2 linked regions of the Mangrovibacterium diazotrophicum genome follow. The protein of the gene in region 2 interacts with the protein of the main gene of each other region in a pairwise test. Links are inferred from orthologs where the notes say so. Each region holds a gene or a part of one and is shown on either strand. Other genes may lie near its edges.

Region 1 (3,049 bases), 2.4 Mb from region 2 along the record:
GGCAGACATCTTTCAGCGCGAAATAGGTGTCGGCGGCACTTTTCCCGACTATCAGGTTGCCCAGGTCAAGCATCTTAAAACGAGGAGCAATGCGATTCAATGCGTACAGGTATTCCCGGATTTTATTCGGCGCAAGCGAAGCACCTTCGCGAACCGAGTTTCGGTCTTCTTCAACACCAATCAGGACAATCTTGGCTTTGTCGACTGCCAGCTTTTCGCTGTTTTTTTCGAGCAATGTGCCCAGCGCATATTTCTTTTGCACCCATTGGGGAAGGGTGAAGCCGGAAAAATCAACCGGTTTTAGGTAATCTTGGAGGTTCATCAGTTTATTATTTCTCAGCTTGAAATTAGTCTTTTCAAAAGAAAAGGCAAACAATCAACTTGTTTGCCTTTCAATTATTTTTTTCGGCCTTTCTTAGGTGCCGGGCCTGCTTCAATAATTTTCATGCAGTCCTCCAGACTAAGTTTTTCGGCTTCAGTTCCTTTTGCAATCTTGTAGTTTTTCTTTTTATAAGAAATGTACGGTCCCCACCGCCCATTCAGAATGCGAAGTTCCGGTTCTTCTTCGAAGGTTTTTATCAGCGCATTTCGGTCTTTTTCCCGCTTGGCTTCAATCAGTTCGATTGCCCGTGGAAGTTCCACCGAGTAGGGGTCATCCACATTTTTCTCCAACGATACGAATTTGCTGTCGTGCTGAATGTAAGGGCCAAAACGACCAATATTTACTTTCACCTTTTTGCCTTCGTACTCGCCAATTTCGCGCGGAAGTTTGAACAGCTCCAATGCTTCTTCCAAGGTAATGGTTTCCAGAATTTGTCCCGGACGGAGGCTCGCAAATTGAGGTTTTTCGCCTTCCTCGGTTGCTTCGCCCAATTGTGCCAACGGGCCGTAGCGGCCAATTTTCACCGAAACGGGCAGTCCCGTTTTGGGGTCATCACCCAGTACGCGTTCGCCGTTTGTACGTTCCGATACCTCCAGGGCATTTTCAATATGTTGGTGGAATGGTTTGTAGAACTCGTCAATCACTTCGTTCCAAACGCGCTTGCCGTCTGCAATCTCGTCGAATTCAACTTCAACATTTGCCGTGAAGCTGTAATCCATGATCTGGTCGAAGTATTTCATCAGGAAGTCGTTCACAACCATGCCGATGTCGGTCGGGAACAGTTTCGATTTTTCAGCACCGGTCGTCTCCACCTTCGTTTTGTCGGAAAGCTTTCCGTTTTTCAGCGTCAGTTGGATATACTCGCGTTCAACGCCCGGACGATCTTCCTTCACCACGTAACCGCGGTTTTGGATCGTTGTAATCGTTGGCGCGTAAGTTGAAGGACGGCCAATGCCTTGCTCTTCCAGTTTTTTAACCAAACTCGCTTCAGTGTATCGTGGTGGCTTTTGGCTGAAACGCTCGGTGGCTTCGATGAAGTTAGCGCGCAATACCTGGTTTGTTTTAACCGGTGGAAGCAAGCTTTTTGCATCGGAACCTTCGTCTTCGTTATCGGTCGACTCGAGGTAAACCCGGAGGAAACCGTCGAACTTGATCACCTCGCCGGTTGCCTGGAAAACTTCGCTGGTGTTCGATACTTTAATGGAAACGGTTGTGCGTTCCAACTCGGCATCGGCCATTTGCGAGGCGATTGTTCTTTTCCAAATCAATTCGTACAGGCGTTTTTCCTGTGCAGTTCCCGAAACCTCTTCCTGGTCCATGTAGGTAGGACGGATAGCCTCGTGCGCTTCCTGCGCTCCTTTTGATTTGGTCGTATATTGACGATACTTGTGGTATTTCTCGCCGTGTGTATTAATAATAGTGCTTTTGGATGTGTTGATCGCCAGGTCCGACAGGTTTACCGAGTCGGTACGCATGTAGGTGATCTTTCCGGATTCGTACAAGCGCTGAGCAACCGACATGGTTTGCGAAACCGAAAATCCCAGTTTGCGGCTGGCTTCCTGTTGCAAGGTCGAAGTTGTAAATGGCGCTGCCGGCGTTCTTTTCGACGGCCTGGTTTGAATGTCGGCAATGCTGAATTCAGCTGTTTGGCATTTCTCCAGGAACTTCTGCGCTTCGGCCTTTGTCTCGAATCGTTTGTTCAGTTCCGCTTTCAGTTCAACGGTATTTCCTTTGTCATCTGGAACCAGGAAAACTGCGGTAACGCGGAAGGCTGAAGTGCTTTCAAAGTTGATGATCTCCCGTTCGCGTTCAACAATCAGGCGAACAGCAACCGACTGTACACGCCCTGCCGAAAGCGAAGGTTTTACTTTTTTCCATAGTACCGGCGAAACTTCGAAACCAACCAGGCGGTCGAGAACCCGTCGGGCCTGTTGCGCATTCACTAAGTTGATATCGATTGGTCGGGGATTTTTTACGGCCTTGAGAATAGCGTCTTTGGTAATTTCGTGGAAAACAATTCGTTTGGTCTTTTCGGGTTTCAACTTCAGAACTTCCTGCAAGTGCCAGGCAATGGCTTCTCCTTCGCGGTCCTCATCGGATGCGATCCATACCTGCTTGGCATCCTTGGCTAATTTCTTCAGTTCAGTAACAATCTTCTTTTTATCGGGCGACACCACGTATTTGGGAACGTAGTTGTTTTCGAGGTCGATGCCGGCGTCCTTCTTTTCGAGGTCGCGAATATGCCCCATGCTCGATGTTACGTGAAAATCTTTTCCCAGGAATTTCTCAATTGTTTTTGCTTTTGCGGGAGACTCAACGATAACCAAATTGTCTTGCATAATATCCTCCAGACTATGAAAATTTCTGCAAATAAAAGAAAATGTCTGTCTTTCTTCAAATTTTGGCACAACAAAATTATCTCCTTTATATCTTTGAAAATGATTATTTTATTGGTTCTTCTCGACCTGGAAAGGCTGCTTTTATGTGTCATTTGGACGAATGGTATAAGGCAGAAATACAGTATTTTGCACCTGTTTTCACGATCGGTGTTCCCGTATGTCAAAAAGCTGCTTCAGTTCGCCTGAAAGAATACCTAATGCGGTGCTGAAATAATAATTTTAATCCTTTCGTTATATTTGTCGCGTAACATTCAAATGACCTTTGATG
Region 2 (3,051 bases):
GTTTCTTTTTTATTTTGTCGCTCATGGCTGCTTATTTAAGATTTAACGTGTGAGCAATAATTGCTTCGCGGGCAAAAACACCATTCAATGCCTGGTCGAAGTAATATGCTTTTTCGTTTTTATCAACGTCGGTATGAATTTCGTTGACACGTGGTAGCGGGTGCAAAATACGCATGTTCGGCTTGGTATTTTTGAGCATGCTGTTCCGGAGGATGTAAACGTTTTTCACCTGTTCGTATTCAATCGGATCCGAGAAACGTTCCTTTTGTACGCGGGTCATGTAAACAATGTCGGCTTCCGAGATGATGTCGGTAAATTCCCGGTGCTCAAAATAGCGGATTCCTTTTTCGCGCAGGTAGAGTTTGTATTCTTCCGGCATCTGCAGTTCTTCGGGCGCTATAAAGTTGAAGATCGGGTTTTCAAACTGCGACAGGGCCATCAGCAACGAGTGTACGGTGCGTCCGTATTTCAAGTCACCAACCATGAAGATATTAATGTTATCGAGGCGCCCCTGTGTTTTAATGATCGAATACATGTCGAGCAGGGTTTGTGTTGGGTGTTGGTTAGCTCCGTCGCCTGCATTGATAATTGGCACCGAAGAAACTTCGGCCGCATACCGGGCGCTGCCTTCCAACGGGTGACGCATCACAATAAGATCGGCATAGTTGGAAACCATGCGAATGGTGTCGTGTAGCGTTTCGCCTTTGGTAACACTCGACGAGTTAGAATCGGAAAAACCGATGATTCGTCCACCCAAACGGTTGATTGCAGTTTCAAAACTCAAGCGGGTTCGGGTTGACGGTTCAAAGAAGAGCGAAGCGACTACCTTGCCTTCCAGCAGTCGTTGGTTGGGATTTCGTTCAAAATCCGCAGCCAATTCCATAATCCGAAGGTATTCTTCCTTCGAATAATCCATGATGGAAATTAAATCTTTCTTCATTTATGGTGTTTGTTTTTTAGTTTGAAACGCAGACATAAAAAAACCAACAGTGTTTTTCACAACTGCTGGCTCTTTTAAAGTCTTTGAAATTTCTGAAATATGAAATTGCTTAAAATGACCGCCTAATCGAATCAAATCATAAAAGAAATTTGGGAAAAGAATAAAGGAATGGTCGCTGCCATCCAGCTGAAAATGATATCGATTATGCAAGCCTTTCATTAAAATGTAAAGTTATAGAGCTATCGTTTATTATAGCATGATTTTGAGCAGTATTTATTAATGACTTACTAACAATATTGTCATTGTTTACAGTTGGTTTATTCGTACTCCCTCGATGTTTAAAAGCAAGGCAAACAGGCGTTCCGACTCGCTTTCACGGATAGATGAACGGATTCTGCAGCGCAGGTCGAAATCGGTTTTCTTTTGCGGCAGGTTTTCGTCTTTGAATACCTTCATCACACTATTCATATTTAAATAGTCGAACTCGACCCAAAATGCTATTTCGACCAGCTGTTCTACAATTTCAGCTTGCTCTAGGGCATCTGCTGCGGCAGCTCTGTATGCGTTGATCAGGCCGCTTACGCCAAGCAAAGTACCTCCGAAGTACCGAACTACAACTACGAGTATATTCGTTAAATCAAGACGCTGAATTTGTCCAAGTATTGGTTTCCCGGCAGTAGACGAAGGTTCACCATCGTCATTGGCGCGAAATTGGGTTTTGTCGGCTCCCAGGCGCCAGGCATAACAATGGTGGCGGGCCGAGTAATGTTCTTTCTTGAGGTTCTGAATGTGCTCTTTTATCTCGTCCTCCGTTTCAACAGGGTAGGCATAAGCCAAAAACTTACTGCCTTTGTCTTTGAAAAGGCCTTCGCAGGCTTGGGCTATTGTCAAATAAGAATCACTCATTGGCGGATAAAAAAAAGGCAGATCACAATGATCTGCCGGGCATATTTACATTTTCAATTTCTTTTCTATTTCGTCGACAAAATTCCTGAAATTCTTGTCGGTCTCTATCAGGTTATTCACCGTTTTGCAGGCATGAAGCACCGTTGCGTGGTCCTTATTCCCAATTTGCGAACCGATGGATGCCAGAGACGATTTGGTCATACTTTTCGAGAAATACATAGCCAGCTGGCGAGCCTGTACAATTTCGCGTTTGCGGGTTTTGGTCTGCAGGTTATCAACCGGCAAGTTGAAGTAGTCGCAAACAACTTTCGAAATGTAATCGATCGATAATTCGCGTTTCGAACTTTTTACCAGTTTATTAACCATGTCGCTCGCAAGCTCAATCGTCACTTCTTTCTTATTCAGCGTTGACTGAGCCAACAGCGAAACCAAAGCACCTTCCAGCTCACGCACATTGTTGGTAATGTGAGAAGCGATGTATTCCAACACTTCGTCGCTGATTTCAATTCCGTCTTTGTACGTTTTGCGCTTCAAAATCTCCATGCGGGTTTCGAAATCCGGAACCAACAACTCGGCTGTCAATCCCCATTTGAAACGGGATAGCAAGCGTTGTTCCATTCCTTTCAATTCGATTGGAGGCTTGTCTGAAGTCAAAATTAATTGTTTGCCACTTTGGTGTAAGTGGTTGAAAATATGGAAGAATGTTTCCTGCGTCTTTTCTTTTCCTGCAAATTCCTGTACATCATCCAAAATCAGCACATCAATCATTTGATAGAAGTGCAAGAAGTCGTTCCGGTTGTTGTTGCGGGTAGCCTCGGTAAATTGCGTTTGAAATTTATTGGCATTCACATACAACACCACTTTGTCCGGAAATTGTTCTTTTACCTGAATTCCGATCGCATGGGCAAGGTGTGTTTTTCCCAATCCGGAATTTCCGAATATCATCAACGGGTTGAAAGCAGTACCCCCCGGATTTTGTGCTACAGCATAGCCGGCAGCACGCGCCAGGCTGTTGCATTCGCCTTCCACAAAATTATCAAACGTATTGTCCGGTTTCAGTTGTGGATCAACGTGCAATTTTTGGATTCCCGGTATGATAAACGGGTTTTTAATAGACGGTTTCCCCTCAGTTTTCAGAGGAACGTTTAGTGGCTTGTTTTGAATCTTCGGATTGTTGTTGGTCGGATACTTTACTGTATATGGTT

What was found.
Region 1: the proteins of BC643_RS02330 (region 2) and topA interact in binary tests that used the Escherichia coli proteins (3 or more experiments, as listed by UniProt). The link is inferred for Mangrovibacterium diazotrophicum from one-to-one orthologs.

The regions. Positions count from the first base shown.
Region 1 is NZ_RAPN01000001.1:2,900,421-2,903,469, reverse strand. Bases 60-3,030 are described here. They hold topA (type I DNA topoisomerase), read right to left. Parts: upstream 2,722-3,030; coding sequence 397-2,721; downstream 60-396. Other genes in these bases: BC643_RS11455 (arginase family protein), read right to left, coding at 60-322. Outside these bases: more of BC643_RS11455, read right to left, coding at 1-59; BC643_RS11440 (transglycosylase domain-containing protein), read left to right, coding at 3,047-3,049. UniProt on the Escherichia coli protein: Releases the supercoiling and torsional tension of DNA, which is introduced during the DNA replication and transcription, by transiently cleaving and rejoining one strand of the DNA duplex.
Region 2 is NZ_RAPN01000001.1:541,906-544,956, reverse strand. What follows is about bases 47-3,019. They hold BC643_RS02330 (IMPACT family protein), read right to left. Parts: upstream 1,847-3,019; coding sequence 1,247-1,846; downstream 47-1,246. Other genes in these bases: dnaA (chromosomal replication initiator protein DnaA), read right to left, coding at 1,892-3,019; BC643_RS02335 (hypothetical protein), read right to left, coding at 941-1,159; pyrB (aspartate carbamoyltransferase), read right to left, coding at 47-940. Outside these bases: pyrI (aspartate carbamoyltransferase regulatory subunit), read right to left, coding at 1-25; more of pyrB, read right to left, coding at 32-46; more of dnaA, read right to left, coding at 3,020-3,051.